DNA from 3 places in the Streptomyces flaveolus genome. Region 1 is predicted to be linked to each of the others. Evidence: riboswitches for the same ligand, from Rfam matches in the RefSeq annotation. Region 1 holds a riboswitch; each other region holds the start of a gene.
What was found. A riboswitch is a leader RNA that binds a small molecule or an ion and turns the genes downstream of it on or off. The one in region 1 is predicted to bind cyclic di-AMP.

Region 1 (5,573 bases):
ATCTCGGGTCTCATCCGCGCCTCCGACCACGGTGAGCACCTCACCGAGAACGAGGCCGCGGCGATGGCCTTCATCCTCTTGTTCGCCGGGTTCGAGACCACGGTCAATCTCATCGGCAACGGCACGTACGCCCTGCTCACCCACCCCGAGCAGCGGGCCCGTCTGCAGGCCTCCCTCACCGCCGGCGAGAGCGGCCTGCTGGAGACCGGCGTGGAGGAACTCCTCCGTTTCGACGGCCCCGTGGAGCTCGCCACCTGGCGCTTCGCCACCGAGGCGCTCACCATCGGCGGGCAGGACATCGCTCCCGGAGATCCCGTCCTCGTCGTCCTGGCCGCCGCCGACCGGGACCCGGAGCGGTTCGCCGATCCGGACACCCTCGACCTCTCCCGCCGGGACAGCCAGCACCTCGGGTACGGCCACGGCATCCACTACTGCCTCGGCGCTCCGCTCGCCCGGCTGGAGGGGCAGACCGCGCTCGCCACGCTCCTCACCCGTCTCCCGGACCTGGCCCTCGCCGCGGATCCGGCCGAACTGCGCTGGCGCGGCGGGCTCATCATGCGGGGGCTGCGCACCCTGCCGGTGTCGTTCACACCGGTCCCGTCGCCGCCCGGGAACAATCCGTCGCCGACGCAAAGGTGACACGCGCTCACCTCTGTGATCTTCACGTGATCTGCGCGGCATGAACTTGTGACAAGCGATCATCTGCCTATACGTTCACGGATCAGCGTGGCGCCGAGCCTCACTCGCCGCGCCGTCCCCGCTGTCTCGTGAAAGGTCGTCGCATGCTCTCCGGGAACGGTCGTCACCGTCGCCCCCGCCAGGCTCCCGCCCTGGTCGTCGCTGCAGGAGTGACCGGCTCCGCCATCGCGATCCCGCTCCTGGGGGCCACCGGCGCCCACGCGGCCGACGGAACGAACTGGGACCGGGTCGCCGAGTGCGAGACGGGCGGTGCCTGGAGCCAGAACAGCGGCAACGGCTACTACGGCGGCCTGCAGCTGTCCCAGGACATCTGGGAGCAGTACGGCGGTCTGGGCTACGCGTCGAGCGCCGACCAGGCGAGCCGCTCGCAGCAGATAGCCGTCGCCGAGAAGGTGCTCGCGGCCCAGGGCATCGCCGCCTGGCCGACCTGCGGCCTGCTCGCGGGGCTGGGCAACGACTCGGGAATCCTGTCCGGCGGCACCGCGACCCCGGGTGACGGGGCGTCGGCGGGGAAGAGCGGATCGGGCACTTCGGGGACGTCCGGGTCGTCCGGCTTGACCGATTCCCGGGAGTCCGTCCCCGAATCGTCTTCTTCGGCGACTCCCTCTCCGTCCCGGACCGAGTCCGCGTCCCCCTCGCCGTCCGCCTCGGCCTCGACTGACGCCGCGTCGGGCAGTGGGGACGAAACGGTCAAGTCCGACAGGTCCACCCCGTCCGGCACCCCGGCCGGCGATGACGCGCAGGCGTCCGGCGGTACGGGGGTCACCCCACCGGGTGGTGACGAGTCGGACAAGTCGGGGCAGAGTGACGCCGCTTCGGAGTCCGCAGGCACCGAGGAGTCCACGGCCGGCCGGCATCGCGGCGGCAGCGCCGAGGAGGGCGCGGTGGACGGCCGTACGGCGGAGTCGACGGGGCGGCACGCCTCGCGCGGCGAGAACGGCGGCCGCGGCCTCACGGACGGCTCGTACACCGTCCGTTCGGGCGACAGTCTGTGGGGCATCGCCGACTCCCTTGACCTCACCGGCGGATGGCACACCCTCTACGCCGACAACAAGGACGTGGTCGGCGCCGACCCGGACCACATCCTGCCCGGTCAGACGCTCACGGTCGGGGGCGAACCGGTCGAAAACCAGGGGTAGTTCGCGTCACAGTTAGAGGCCCTATGTCCGTTTTGGATCACGTGAGAGATAGGTCTCAGAAGCCGTGATCGTCTTTGAAAAACCACGGAGCGCGTGTCTACGGTCGTGACCGCTCGCCACCGCGGGCCCCGACCGCCGCAACGCCGAATCCTGCCAGTGGCGGTACGGGAACAGTCGTCGCGTCAAGCGCCGCAGGCAGGAGCGGGGGACCCAAGGTAAGTGCCGCACCGGGCAGCGATCCGGAGCGGCTAGGGGTGAAGCCGAGTCCCGCAAGGGACCCGGCCGGGCAACTCAACCGGCCCGAACCCGACAGCTCACCTCGCAGGCGTCGGTGAGGGGATCAACCATGCTGTTTTCCGGCAAGGGCAAGCACCGTCGTCCGTCCAAGGCCACCCGTGTCATCGCCGTCGCCGGCGTCACCGGTGCCGCCGTCGCCGCCCCGCTGATGGCGGCCGGCAACGCCTCCGCCGCCACCGCGTCCGAGTGGGACACCGTCGCCCAGTGCGAGTCCGGCGGCAACTGGTCCATCAACACCGGCAACGGCTACTACGGCGGTCTGCAGTTCTCGGCCTCCACCTGGGCCGCCTACGGCGGTACGCAGTACGCCTCGACCGCCGACCAGGCGAGCAAGACGCAGCAGATCGCGGTCGCCGAGAAGGTGCTCGCGAGCCAGGGCAAGGGTGCCTGGCCGGTCTGCGGCACCGGCCTGTCGAGCGCCGCGTACGGCGGCGGCTCCACCGAGAGCCAGGACAGCGGTTCCTCGCAGTCCTCCGGCAGCTCCGAGAGCTCGCAGAGCCAGAGCAGCGGTTCCACGGCCGAGCGCTCCACCGAGCAGAAGGCCTCCCGCTCCTCCGAGCGTCCGGCCGCCAAGGCCGAGACGAAGGCCGAGAAGAAGACCGTCACCACGCCGACCGGCAAGAAGGTCGAGAAGGGCGACGGCGAGTACAAGGTCGTCAAGGGCGACACGCTCAGCTCGATCGCCACGGAGCACCACGTCCAGGGCGGCTGGGCGAAGCTGTTCAAGCTGAACGACGACATCGTCGACGACGCCGACCTGATCTACCCGGGCCAGCAGCTGCACCTCAAGTAAGCGGCGGCCCGCCCTGCTCCCGCCCCGGTGCGTGTTCCCCCGTACGCACCGGGGCGGGCTTTTTTGCGCCCCGGTGGCCGGGGGAGGCCGCCGGGTTTCCGCGAACGGTCTTTGTTCCGTTCGGAAACAATTTACTCTCGGTTCTGTCCATCGGGTGGGCGACCGGCTGGCCGATCGCCCGGAGCCGGTTAGGCTCGTCCCGCAGAGCCGCTGCGGTCCTCGCGGACCCGCGTCACACCGAAGCGTCACATTGAAGAAGGAGATGCTCGTGCCGTCCATCGACGTCGTCGTAGCCCGGGAAATCCTGGACTCCCGAGGCAACCCCACGGTCGAGGTCGAGGTCGGCCTCGACGACGGCAGCACGGGGCGTGCCGCCGTTCCGTCCGGCGCCTCCACCGGTGCCTTCGAGGCCATCGAGCTCCGTGACGGCGACCCCAACCGCTACCAGGGCAAGGGTGTCGAGAAGGCCGTCCTCGCCGTCATCGAGCAGATCGGCCCGGAGCTGGTCGGCTACGACGCCACCGAGCAGCGTCTGATCGACCAGGCCATGTTCGACCTGGACGCCACCGACAACAAGGGCTCGCTGGGCGCCAACGCCATCCTCGGCGTCTCCCTCGCCGTGGCCCACGCCGCCTCCGAGGCCAGCGACCTGCCGCTGTTCCGCTACCTGGGCGGCCCGAACGCGCACCTGCTGCCGGTGCCGATGATGAACATCCTGAACGGCGGCTCGCACGCCGACTCCAACGTGGACATCCAGGAGTTCATGATCGCCCCGATCGGCGCGGAGTCCTTCTCCGAGGCGCTGCGCTGGGGCACCGAGGTGTACCACACCCTCAAGAAGGTGCTGAAGGGCAAGGGCCTGGCCACCGGCCTCGGCGACGAGGGCGGCTTCGCCCCGAACCTCGGCTCCAACCGCGAGGCCCTCGACCTCATCCTCGAGGCCATCAAGGAGGCCGGCTACACCCCGGGCGAGCAGATCGCGCTCGCGCTGGACGTCGCCGCGTCCGAGTTCTACAAGGACGGCTCCTACACCTTCGAGGGCAAGGAGCGCTCGGCCGCCGAGATGACCGAGTACTACGCCGAGCTGGTCGAGGCGTACCCGCTGGTCTCCATCGAGGACCCGCTGTTCGAGGACGACTGGGAGGGCTGGAAGACCATCACCGACAAGCTCGGTGACAAGGTCCAGCTCGTCGGTGACGACCTGTTCGTCACCAACCCGGAGCGCCTGGCCCGCGGCATCGAGGAGGGCGCCGCCAACGCCCTGCTGGTCAAGGTCAACCAGATCGGTTCGCTGACCGAGACCCTGGACGCCGTGGAGCTGGCCCAGCGCAACGGCTTCAAGTGCATGATGTCCCACCGCTCCGGCGAGACCGAGGACGTCACCATCGCCGACCTGGCCGTCGCCACCAACTGCGGCCAGATCAAGACCGGCGCCCCGGCCCGCTCCGAGCGCGTCGCCAAGTACAACCAGCTGCTGCGCATCGAGGAGATCCTCGACGACGCCGCGGTGTACGCCGGCCGCAGCGCGTTCCCGCGCTTCAAGGGCTGACCCGCCCCTGTAAGAGGCAGCGTCGTACGTACGTCCCCGTACCCGGTCCCGTACCGTGTGCGGGGACGTACGCGCGTGCACGGGAGGCGGAGACCAGATGGCCGTGAAGGACCGGGACCGTTTCTCCACCGCGACCAGGATCCGGATCATCGGGGAACAGACCGCGGCCCGGGTCTACCGTTCGCAGACCAAGCGGCAGGCCCGCCGTTCCCGTCTGACGGGCCGGGCGGCGCTGCTCGCGATGGTGCTGTGCTCGCTCGTCGTGGCGCTCGCCTACCCGATACGGCAGTACGTCGCCCAGCGTGCGGAGATCGCCGACCTGCGCGAGGAGCAGGCGCGGACCCGCCAGCGGGTCGAGGACCTGCGCGACCTCAAGGCACGCTGGCAGGACGACGCGTACGCCGAGCAGCAGATCCGCCTGCGGCTGCACTACGTGATGCCGGGGGAGACGGGGTTCGTCGTCGTCGACCCGCACGCGGCTGAGCAGGCGCGCACCGACGTCGGGGCGGCCGACCGTCCCTGGTACCGGAACGTGTGGGACGGGGTCGACAAGGCCGACGCCGCCGCCCACCGGCAGTGACTCAACAGGAAGACCAGCAGAAGACAGTCATGCAGACTCCCCCGCCGACCACCCCGCGCACCGAGCCCACCGACGCGGACGTGGAGGCCTTCAAGCAGCAGCTCGGGCGTCCCCCGCGCGGCCTGCGCGCCATCGCGCACCGCTGCCCGTGCGGACAGCCGGACGTCGTGGAGACGGCGCCGCGGCTGCCCGACGGCACGCCGTTCCCCACGCTGTACTACCTGACATGCCCGAAGGCGGCCTCCGCGATCGGCACGCTGGAGGCGAACGGCGTGATGAAGGAGATGACCGAGCGGCTGGCCGCCGACCCGGAGCTGGCCGGCGCCTACCGGGCGGCGCACGAGGACTACATCCGGCGGCGCGACGAGATCGAGGAGCTGACCGGCTTCCCGAGCGCGGGCGGCATGCCGGACCGGGTGAAGTGCCTGCACGTGCTGGTCGCCCACTCGCTGGCGGCCGGTCCCGGCGTCAACCCGCTGGGCGACGAGGCGATCGCGATGCTGCCCGAGTGGTGGC
Region 2 (5,573 bases), on a different contig from region 1:
GGCGGCGCTGCGGATCGCCGACGTGGCCGCGGCGCTCGGTGTCAGCAGCGCGCTGGTGCTCTATCACTTCTCGACGAAGGAGAGGCTGGTCGCCGCCGCGTTCACCCACGCCGCCGAGGACGATCTGGCCCGTCTGCGCAAGCTGCTGGGCCGCCGTACGTCGGCGCTGCGCCGGCTGCGCGCGGCCGTGCGGTGGTACGCCCCGACCGGGCAGGCCAAGGGCTGGCGGCTGTGGATCGAGGGCTGGGCGGCGTCGCTGCGCGAGCCCGCGCTGCGGGAGGTCACGCGGGAGCTGGACCGGCAGTGGAAGGCGGCCATCGCCGAGGTCATCGCGGACGGTGTGGCCGCCGGGGAGTTCCCGTGCCCGGACCCCGACGGCGCCGCCCTGCGGCTGACGGCACTGCTGGACGGGCTGGCCGTTCAGCTGACGTCGTACACGGGCGCGGTGCCCCGCACCCGTGCGCTGCGCTGGGTGGACGAGGCGCTCGCCCGCGAACTCGGCCTGGACCGGGAGGCCCTGACCGAGCCACGCCCCTGAGGCGCCCCGCCGGCCGGAGCAGCAGGGCGTCCTCGCCTCAGGCCACCGCGGCGATCCGCAGTTTGATGTCGTCCGCCGACAGGGTCCCCTTGGCCGTGACGTGGTCCCCCGAGGATTCGCCGCGCAGGCGGCGGCCGATCCACGGCACCAGGTACTCCCGTGCCCAGTGCACGTCGTCCCGCCGGACGTCGAAAGTGCCGCGCGGTGGCAGGGGCGGCCAGGGCTGGTCCGGGTCCGCCGGGATGCGCAGGCCGAGGACCTGGCCGGCGCGCAGCGCCACGCGGGTGTGCCCCTCGGCCGACAGGTGCAGGCGGTCGGCGTCCCAGGCCCTGCGGTCCTGGACGCTGCGCAGCGACCACAGGTCCAGCACCGGGCAGCCGTAGCGGTCGGCGATGGCCCTCACGTGCCCGTTGTAGGTGGCGATCTTGCCGCGCAGGTGCTTGAGGACGGGCACTCCGCGGGTGTCGAAGCCGGTGGTCACCAGCACCGTGCCGGCCGCGGCGGTCAGCGCGGCCACCGCCCGCTCGAACCGTTCGGCCACCTCGTCGGGATCGGTGCCGGGCCGGATGATGTCGTTGCCGCCGGCACAGAACGAGACCAGGTCCGGCGCGAGTTCGACCGCCCGGGGGACCTGCTCCGCCACGATCTGGTCGAGCAGCCTGCCGCGTACGGCGAGGTTCGTGTACGTGAAGTCGCCCTCGGGGCGCCGGTCCGCGAGCAGTACGGCGAACCGGTCGGCCCAGCCGACGAACGCCCCGTCGGGGCCGGGGTCGCCGACGCCCTCGGTGAAGCTGTCCCCCACCGCCACGTACGACCCGATCACTGCTCTGCTGTCACTCTTCGAATCGTCTGCCACATCGGCCCATGATTCACCCTGGAATGTGACCTACGCGACCGTAGGAAAGGGTTGACGGGCGGTGAGAAAAGCCACTCCTAAAGTGTTCGCCAACTCAGGAATAAGCAAAGCCCGATGACGGACGCACCGAAGGCCGGACCCGGGGATCGGGGTCCGGCCTTCGGTGGCGCGGGTACTGCGCGGGACGGTCGTCAGATGGAGACGCCGTGCGAGCGCAGGTAGGCGACCGGGTCCACGTCGGAGCCGTAGTCCGGCGTGGTGCGGATCTCGAAGTGCAGGTGCGGTCCGGTCACGTTGCCGGTGGCGCCGGAGAGACCGATCTGCTGACCGGCGGTCACGGACTGGCCGGCGGAGACGGAGAGCGAGGACAGGTGGGCGTACTGGGCGTAGTAGCCGTCGGCGAGCTTGATGACGACCTGGTTGCCGTACGCGCCGCCCCAGCCGGCGGAGACGACCGTGCCCGCGCCGACGGCCTTCAGGGAGGTGCCGGTCGGGACGACGAAGTCGGTGCCGGTGTGGTAGCCGCTGGACCACATGCTGCCGGACTGGTGGTACGGGGTGCCGACGCCGGCGCCGGCCACCGGGGTGGTGTAGCCGCTGGTGGTGCCGGCGGACTGGGCGCTCGCGCCGGAGGACGTCGACGCGGAGGTCTTCGCGGTGTCCGACGACTTCTCGGCGGACTGCGCGGAGGACTTCTCGGCCTGGGCCGGCTTCTCGGCGGACTTCTCCGAGGACGGCGAGGACTTGGCGCTGCCGGCCGCGGCCTTCTGGCCGATCGACAGCTTGAGACCCGGGTGGATGAGCGACGGGTCGGAGCCGACGGCCTCGCGGTTGTCCGAGTAGAGCTTCTTCCAGCCGCCGTCGACGTGCTGCTCGTCGGCGATCTTCGAGAGGTAGTCGCCGCTCTTCACGACGTAGGTGTGCGAGGCCGAGCTCTTGTCGGCCGACTTCTGCGCGCCGGTCGCGACGGACTGGACGGACTGTCCGGCGACGGAGTGCGCGGGAGCGGCGTTGGCGGCGGCGGCACCCATCAGCGGGAGCGCGAGCGCGGCGCCACCGGTACCGGCGACGGCGATGGTGCGGGTGAGGCGCTGGGCCTTGGTACGGCGGTGCTTACCCTTCGCGGGCATGGCGAATTCCTCTCCGGCGCCTGCGAGGTGAGCTGTCGGGTGCGGGCTGGAGATGCCCGGCCGCGTCATGCCGCGGCTTTACCCCGAGCCGTTCCGGGAACCGGAACAGGCGGTTTTACCTGTGGGTCCCCCGCTCCTGCCGTGTACGGGTGGTGGACGAGTGCGGGCTCCGGTCGGCGGCAGGATTAGGCGTCCGTCCGGATCGGTGGTGAACGTAAGCGACCAAGATGCGAACGGACAAGCGAGAGGTTTCGCGGACAGGTGTTTCGCTTGATCCTTTGGAGGAACGGGCGGTCACACTCCGTGGATTCCGCGAGCGTCCTTTTCCGCAAAGCGCCTTGATAAGCGCATGCATTACGTGAACATGACGGGCAACGGACGGTCACCTCTATGACGCTGCTCACGGGAGACACTCCAGCACCCCTCATTTCCATACGAGTTGGAATGAAGGGACCAATTCGGGCAGACAGCCCAAATACCCAGCAGCCGGACCTGCCGGTCGGCCTTGGGTGACTCGTTGCCGCAGGCAAGGGATGCCGTATCGTCGGCTGGGCGCCCGTCGACGAGCAGCGCCGGCGGGGCGGAGTGGGAGGAGCCCCCGTGACGCAGCAGGTCCCGTCGACCGAACCCGAGCTGGCCGGCGTGCGCAACTTCCGGGACGTGGGCGGACTGCCGACCGTGGACGGGCGGCGCGTGCGCCACGGGGTGCTGTTCCGCAGCGGTCACCTCGCGCACGCCACCGGGGACGACGCCGCGTTCCTCGCCTCGCTGGGACTGCACACGATCTTCGACTTCCGCAACGCCGCCGACCAGAAGCTCGAGGGCCCGGACGTCGAGCTGCCGGGCGTGCGCAATGTGAACCTGCCGCTGAGTGATCCGGCCGACGGCGCCGAGTTCTGGAAGATGGTCCGCGACGGCGACCTCGACCAGCTCCGCGGAATCCTGGCGGACGGCCAGGCCGCGAACCGGATGATCACCTCCTACCGCACGATCATCAAGGAGCGCACGGCGGAGCACTCCCGGGTGCTGCACGCGCTCGCCGAGGACAGCGTCCCCGCGCTGATGCACTGCGCGGCCGGCAAGGACCGCGCGGGCCTGTCGATCGCGATCACCCTGCTCGCCCTGGGCGTGCAGCGGGACGCCATCGTGGAGGACTACCTGAAGTCGAACGCGACGCACCGCCGCTACAAGGTGCGCCGCAGCAGCTCCGCCGCCTCGGCCTACTCCCCCGAGGTCATGGAGCTGCTCAGCCCCCTGTTCGACGCGCGCGCCGAGTACCTGACGGCGGCCTTCGAGACCGTCGAGGAGACCTGGGGCGGGGTCGACACCTACCTGGAGAACGGGCTCGGCGTCACCCCGGAGATCCGGGAGCGGCTGCGCGAGCGGATGCTGGACTGAGCCACCCGCTCACGGTGCCGGCCGGCTACTTGGCGCCCACCTCGAAGAGCAGGAAGAGGAAGCCCGCGACGACGTGCCCGAGGGCGATGTAGATGAGGAGTCGCACCCACAGGGCGCGCGGGAGCTTGTCCTGGATCGTGCTCATGGCATCTCTCCTGCGGTGTGAAGGGTCGGTGTGGTGACGGGCCCCAGGCACAGCGCCGCCGTGGGGCTCTGCAGCAGGGTGTGGACGAAGAGGAGCTCCAGCCCGTCGGCGTCCTGGGCGGCGATCCGGTGCGGGGTCAGGGAGTCGAAGTGCGCACTGTCGCCCGGGCCGAGCAGGTGCGCGGCGTCCCCGAGGCGCAGCCGCAGCCGGCCCCGCAGGACGTAGAGCCACTCCTCACCGGGGTGCACGCGCACGATGTCGCCCTGGGAGCCGTGCGGCACACGGACGCGCAGGGCCTGCATCCCGCGGCCGGAACCGCCGGCCTGCCAGTACGTCCAGCCGCCGGCGGCCGTCGGCTCCATGTCCCCGGCCCGCACGACGGCGTCCCGGTCCGCGGCCGTCTCGCCGAGCAGCTCCGAGACGGTCGTACCATAAACGCGGGCGAGCGAGAGCAGCATCGGCAGCGAGGGCTGGCGCTGCCCGGTCTCCAGCCGGGAGAGGTGCGCGGGCGACAGCCCGGCGGCGCGGGCCGCCGCCTCCAGGGTGAGGGCCGCACGGCGCCGCAGGGCGCGCAGCTGCGGGGCGACCACGGAGGTCACGGCGTCCGCCGGTTCCTCCACCGGTTCCTCCGTGGGGTCGTTCGAGGAGGTCATGCCTCCATTCAGCCCCAGTTTTGCCCGCGAGGCAATTTTGTTGCCTCACAGGCAAAACAGGGTCGGTCCCCGGCGGCTAGCGGTTCGCCACCGCCTGCCTGACCAGTGTCTTCCCGAAGTCCCACATCAGGCCGCCGCCGTTGTGCGCGTCCTCCATCACCTCGGTGAAGGCGTCGATGAAGCGGTCCACGTCCGAAGTGTCGATGATCAGCGGCGGGATCAGCTTGATCACCTCCAGGTGGTCGCCGGACACCTGCGTCAGGATCCGATGCCGTTGCAGCAGCGGCACCACCACCATCTGCGCGAACAGTCCCTTCCTGGCGGCCTGCAGCATCGTCCAGCGGCTGCGCAGCCTCAGCGACCTCGGCCGGCCGAACTCGATGCCGATCATCAGTCCCCTGCCCCGGACGTCGGCGATCAGCTCGTAGCGGTCCACCAGCTCCGTCAGCCGGGTCTTGAGGCGTTCGCCCACGGCGGCGGCGTTCGCCACGATCTCCTCGTTCTCCATCACCGACAGCACCGCGAGCCCGGCGGCCATGGCCTGCGCGTTGGCCCCGAAGCTCGCCGAATGGACCAGCACCCGGTCCATCGAGGAGTACACCTTCTTGAAGATCCACTCCTTGCCCAGCGTGGCCCCCACCGGCACATAGCCGCCGGACAGCGCCTTGGCCACGCACACCAGGTCCGGCTCGACGCCGTCCTCGTGCTGGTAGGCGTAGAACTTCCCGGTCCGGCCGAGGCCCGTCTGCACCTCGTCGGCGATCAGCAGCGCCTTGTGCCGGCGCAGCAGCTCCTGCGCGGCCCGCAGATAGCCGGGCGGGGCCTCGTGGACGCCCTTGCCCTGGATCGGCTC
Region 3 (5,573 bases), on a different contig from region 1:
GGATGCGGCGCAGCGGCACCGAGTCCTCGGGGTTGGCCAGCACGCGCAGGTAGGCCAGGACGTCCCGGACCTCCTTGCGCTCGTAGAAGCGGACGCCGCCGACGACCTTGTAGGGCAGGCCGACGCGGATGAACACTTCCTCGAAGACACGGGACTGGGCGTTGGTGCGGTAGAACACGGCGACGTCACCGGCCCGGGCCTCGCCCGCGTCCGTGAGGCGGTCTATCTCGTCGGCGACGAACTGGGCCTCGTCGTGCTCGGTGTCGGCGACGTACCCGGTGATCTGCGAACCCGCGCCCTGGTTGGTCCACAGGTTCTTGGGGCGGCGGGACTCGTTGCGCTCGATGACCGCGTTGGCCGCGCTCAGGATCGTCTGGGTGGAGCGGTAGTTCTGCTCCAGCAGGATCGTCGTCGCGTCCGGGTAGTCCTCCTCGAACTGGAGGATGTTGCGGATGGTGGCGCCGCGGAAGGCGTAGATCGACTGGTCGGCGTCGCCCACGACGCACAGCTCGGCGGGCGGGACCTCGGCCTCGGGCGGCACGTCGACGGGGTGCTCCGAGGTGCCGACGAGCTCGCGCACGAGGGCGTACTGGGCGTGGTTGGTGTCCTGGTACTCGTCGACCAGGACGTGCCGGAAGCGGCGGCGGTAGTGCTCGGCGACGTCCGGGAAGGCGCGGAGCAGGTTGACCGTGGTCATGATCAGGTCGTCGAAGTCGAGGGCGTTGGCCTCGCGCAGCCGCGACTGGTAGAGGGCGTAGGCCTGGGCGAGGGTCTTCTCGAAGCCGTCGGCGGCCTGGGCGGCGAAGTCCTCCTCGTCGATCAGCTCGTTCTTGAGGTTGCTGATCTTGGCGCTGAAGGACTTGGGCGGGAAGCGCTTGGGGTCGAGGTCCAGGTCGCGGCAGACCAGCGCCATCAGGCGCTTGGAGTCGGCGGCGTCGTAGATCGAGAACGACGACGTGAAGCCGAGCCTCTTGGACTCGCGGCGCAGGATGCGGACGCACGCGCTGTGGAAGGTCATCACCCACATCGCGTTCGCGCGCGGGCCGACGAGCTGCTCGACGCGCTCCTTCATCTCGCCCGCGGCCTTGTTGGTGAAGGTGATCGCGAGGATCTGCCCGGGGTGGACGCCCCGCTCGCCCAGCAGGTGGGCGATGCGGTGGGTGAGCACCCGGGTCTTGCCGGAGCCGGCGCCGGCCACGATGAGCAGCGGGGAGCCGGAGTGCACGACGGCGGCGCGCTGGTTGTCGTTGAGCCCCTCCAGGAGCGCGGCCGGGTCCACGACGGGGCGCGGGGCGCCGTCCCGGTAGTACGGGTCCCGCTCCGGCGGCGCGTCGAACTTCCCGCCGAACAGATCGTGCGGAACCGGCTCCGTCACGTGATCGTCCTCGGGCGGCGGCGGAGGTTCCTCCTCGTGACCGCGCGGGGTCTGGAGGCTCGCCAGGAAGCTGTCGTCAAAGAGGCTGCTCATCGCTCTCCGAGTCTAGGGCGCCCCACCGACAACCGGCTGCCACCCCGGAAAATGGCCCGCATCGCGGAGATCGGGACTCTCGGATCAGGCGCTATCACACGGAGTGACCCTCGCGCCGAAGGTCACGAAAATGTATCGGGCATATCACCCGGCAACCTTCCCAGGCACCGCACGAGTTGGCTACGGTGCCGGACAGGTCGCACGTCCCCTCCGGCGAACGTCGCCGGGCCGCGCGGCCTCCGCCGAGTCCGGCGTGCCGTACGGCGCCCGGAGCCGGGGACCCGACCGAATTCCTGGGGTGAATCGGCCACCCGCCCTCGACGAGGGCGGCGCCGTAGGGCAATCCTTCCGAACCACCGCCCGAACCCGACAGCTAACCCGGTAGGCGGAGCACGGAAGGAGTCGCCTCCCTTGGCGTCGCACCGCAAGTCGCGCCCCACCGGTACGCGCGTAGCAGGCATACGGACCCCCGCCCTCGCCACGGCGGCCCTCACCTCCGTCGCCCTGCTGTCCCAGACGGCCGACGCCGTACCGTCGGACGACAGGCCCACCCTCGAAGAGGTCGAGAAGAAGGTCGACGACCTCTACCGCCAGGCCGGGTCGGCGACCGAGAAGTACAACGCGGCGAAGGAGAGGACCGCGAAGCAGCGCGAGCGCGTCGACACCCTCCTCGACGACGTCGCCAAGCGCACCCAGAAGCTCAACGAGGCCCGCGACGAGCTGGGCTCCTACGCCTCCGCGCAGTACCGCACGGGCGGCCTGGTCCCGTCGACCGCGACCTTCCTGCTCGCGGACTCGCCGCAGGACTACGTCGACCAGAGCCAGCTGATGAACCGGCTCACCGGGCGCCAGAAAGACGCGGTCGACGACTACGTCACCCAGCAGTCCGAGACGATGAAGAAGCGCCGGGAGGCCACCGAGAGCCTCGAGACGCTCACCGACTCGCAGAACGACCTGAAGCAGGCCAAGGCCACGGTCCAGAAGAAGCTCACCACCGCGCGCGAGCTGCTGTCGACGCTGACCGCCGAGGAGAAGGCCCGGCTCGCGGCGATCGAGAAGAAGAAGCAGGAGGAGGCCGCCCGCAAGGCCGCCGAGCTGGCCCGGCAGCAGGCGCGGGAGCGGGAGCGGCAGGAGCAGGCCGCCCAGCAGGAGAACGACACCTCGACAGGTTCCTCCGGCTCCGCCGGCACCTCCGGTTCGGCCTCGGACGGCACGGGAAGCGGCTCCTCCGCGCCGGACCCCTCGTACGGTACCAAGGCCGGGAAGGCGCTCGCCTTCGCCCGCGCCCAGATCGGCAAGCCGTACGTCTGGGGCGCCACGGGTCCCGGCTCCTACGACTGCTCCGGTCTCACCCAGGCCGCCTGGAAGGCCGCGGGCGTGACGCTCCCGCGCACCACCTACGACCAGGTCGAGTCCGGCACGACGGTCTCCGTCTCCCAGGCGCAACCCGGTGACCTGGTCTTCTTCTACGACGACATCAGCCACGTCGGCATCTACATCGGCAACGGCATGATGATCCACGCCCCGAAGCCGGGCGCGTACGTCCGCGAGGAGTCGGTCTACTACGACGGCGAGTCGTCGATCCACAGCGTGGTGCGCCCGGCCTGACGCGCGGCGCTCTCTAGCATCGACCCATGTCATCCGGCACTCGTCACCCTCTGCGCGCCTGGTGGGCGCAGCGTCCGCCGGCGGCCGGGGCCGCGGTGATGGCGACCGGCATCCTGTCGGTCGGCCTGCACCTGACGCACCACGAGTTGCTGTCCCGCATCGCGCTGGTGCTCGCCTGCGCCGCGTGGCTGGCGCTCGCGGTGAACTTCGTCTCCCTGCTGCTGTCCGACCGGGGGAAGTGGGTGACGCAGGCGGGGACGCCGGGCGCGCTGACGGCCGTCGCCGCGACGACGGTGCTCGGCACCCGTTTCTCGCTGCTCGGCTGGACGGCCCTGGCGGCGGCGCTGCTGGCACTGGCCGCTCTGCTGTGGCCGGGGCTGCTGCTGGTGGTCGTGCAGCACTGGGAGCGGCGGATGCCCGGGGCGGTCTTCCTGGGCTGCGTGGCGACGGAGGGCCTCGCCGTGCTGGGGGCCACGCTGGCCGCGGCCACCTCGACGGCCTGGCTCGCGCACGTGGCGCTGGTGCCGTTCTGGCTGGGGCTCGTGCTCTACGTCATCGCGCTGTTCCGTTTCGACCCGCGGCAGGTGGCCCGCGGCGCCGGGGACCACTGGGTCGCGGGCGGCGCGCTCGCCATCTCGGCGCTCGCGGGGGCCAAGCTGCTCGCCGCGGCAGGCACCGGAACGTACCTGTGGAACGACGACGACGGTGCCGTGCTGCACGACGCGACGGTCGCCCTGCTGGCGCTCGACCTCGCCTGGTACGTCGTCCTGCTCGTCGGCGAGCTCGTGTGGCCCCGCCTCCGCTACGACGTGCGCCGGTGGTCGACCGTCTTCCCCCTCGGCATGACGGCGGCGGCGACGCTGTCCGTCGCCGCCGCCGTGGACGTCCCGTGGCTGGAGGGGCCCGGTCAGGCCCTGGTGTGGATCGCGGTGGCCGCGTGGCTGGCGGTCGCCGTCGGGGCGGTCGCCTCGGCCCGGTCCGGGCTGCGGTCCGCTTCGGCGGGGGCCGCGGGCGTCAGGTCCACAGCACGGCGATGAAGATGTTCACCAGGGTCAGCAGGCCGACGAGGCCGAACAGCGGCTTGTCCACCTTCTCGTCGTCGCGCTTCACGTAGACGAGGCCGAGGATCACGATCAGCACCGCCAGCTTCACGCCGATCTTGACGTTGTCGACCGCGTGGTCCTGGGCCTGGTTGAGGCCGACCAGGACCGCTCCGGTGACCAGCATCGTCAGCGCGCCGTGCAGCATGGCCGGGGTGAAGCGGGCGGTGCCCTGGCCCATCGCCTTCATCTGGGTCAGGAAGCCGCCGAGCAGCGCTCCGATGCCGACGATGTGCAGACCGACGAAGAGGTGGATGAGTACGTCCATGAGGCCGGAGCCTAATCAGCGGCCGGACACGCTCCGACACCGGCCCGCCCGGCCCGAGGGGGCCCGGTCGCATATATGCGCCCCATAGCAGCTCCTCGTCCCCACATGACTCCGATCCGGCACTTCGGTCATCACCCTGCGTGAAGAGGACGGCCTCCTGTCCGGCCCGCGGTCACCTACGGTCGCCCGCCGGTCCGGTACCGCCAGTTCCGCGCAATCCGTCACCGGCTCGTTACCCACCGGCCTAGCGTCCCTCCGCAGACGACCGGTCCGAGCAGCGGCCGGCGCACGGGCACGGAAGGACGTGGATCCCTGGTGGCAGCGCATCGCAGGCCACGGAGGCGCCCCGCGGGCAGCGGCACGGCCGCCCGCACCGCCGTCACGGTCACCCTCGCGGGCGCCGCCACCGCGGCCGGGCTGGCCGGGACCGGGCACGCCGATCCCGAGCCGACGCCGGCGCAGGTCAGGGCCGAGGTCGCCAAGCTGTACCAGGAGGCGGAGGTCGCCACCGAGAAGTACAACGGCGCGAAGGAGAAGGCCGACGCCGCCGAGCGGCGCCTGGAGGAACTGCGGGACGAGGTGGCCCGCAAGGAGGACCGGCTGAACGCGACGCGGGAGACGCTGGGCTCGGTCGCGGCGGCGCAGTACCGCAGCGGCGGCCTCGATCCCGCCCTGCAGCTCGCGCTCTCCGCCGACCCCGACCGGTTTCTGGAGGGCGCCGAGTTCGTCGAGCGGGTGGGCAGCCGGCAGACGGCCGCCGTCGGCCGGGCGCGCAAGGAACTGCGGGACGTCGAGCAGCTGCGCGGGGCCGCCCGGATCGAGCTGGCCTCGCTGTCGTCGCGGCAGGACGAGCTGAAACGGCACCGCACCACCATCACCGACAAGCTGGAGACGGCACGCCGTCTGCTGTCCCGGCTGACGGCCGGGGAACGCGCCGGCCTCACCCCCGGCACGGACCGCGCCACCCGCACGGCGGGCGCCCGCGAAGGCCTGTCGGCTGCCGCCGAGGCGCCGAACTCCCGCGCCGCCGCGGCCGTCGCGTACGCCTACCAGAAGCTCGGCAGCCCCTATGTGTGGGGCGCGACCGGTCCGAACGCCTTCGACTGCTCGGGCCTGACCCAGGCCGCCT

Region 2: another riboswitch for cyclic di-AMP. It lies ahead of ACIRG6_RS14005 (M23 family metallopeptidase); the one in region 1 lies ahead of ACIRG6_RS19670 (transglycosylase family protein).
Region 3: another riboswitch for cyclic di-AMP. It lies ahead of ACIRG6_RS12405 (C40 family peptidase); the one in region 1 lies ahead of ACIRG6_RS19670 (transglycosylase family protein).

The regions. Positions count from the first base shown of each region.
Region 1 is NZ_JBIWKU010000006.1:124,648-130,220, reverse strand. It holds gene ACIRG6_RS19680 (cytochrome P450 family protein) at 1-639, shown strand, start outside; gene ACIRG6_RS19675 (LysM peptidoglycan-binding domain-containing protein) at 783-1,838, shown strand; cyclic di-AMP (ydaO/yuaA leader) riboswitch at 2,016-2,181, shown strand; gene ACIRG6_RS19670 (transglycosylase family protein) at 2,185-2,928, shown strand; gene eno (phosphopyruvate hydratase) at 3,197-4,477, shown strand; gene ACIRG6_RS19660 (FtsB family cell division protein) at 4,575-5,057, shown strand; gene ACIRG6_RS19655 (DUF501 domain-containing protein) at 5,087-5,573, shown strand, end outside.
Region 2 is NZ_JBIWKU010000004.1:161,881-167,453, forward strand. It holds gene ACIRG6_RS13995 (TetR/AcrR family transcriptional regulator) at 1-538, shown strand, start outside; gene ACIRG6_RS14000 (SGNH/GDSL hydrolase family protein) at 576-1,361, opposite strand; gene ACIRG6_RS14005 (M23 family metallopeptidase) at 1,586-2,524, opposite strand; cyclic di-AMP (ydaO/yuaA leader) riboswitch at 2,529-2,686, opposite strand; gene ACIRG6_RS14010 (tyrosine-protein phosphatase) at 3,125-3,922, shown strand; gene ACIRG6_RS14015 (DUF6126 family protein) at 3,948-4,067, opposite strand; gene ACIRG6_RS14020 (helix-turn-helix domain-containing protein) at 4,064-4,720, opposite strand; gene ACIRG6_RS14025 (aspartate aminotransferase family protein) at 4,797-5,573, opposite strand, start outside.
Region 3 is NZ_JBIWKU010000003.1:631,807-637,379, forward strand. It holds gene pcrA (DNA helicase PcrA) at 1-1,468, opposite strand, end outside; cyclic di-AMP (ydaO/yuaA leader) riboswitch at 1,699-1,871, shown strand; gene ACIRG6_RS12405 (C40 family peptidase) at 1,880-3,076, shown strand; gene ACIRG6_RS12410 (tellurite resistance/C4-dicarboxylate transporter family protein) at 3,103-4,113, shown strand; gene ACIRG6_RS12415 (hypothetical protein) at 4,091-4,444, opposite strand; gene ACIRG6_RS12420 (C40 family peptidase) at 4,760-5,573, shown strand, end outside.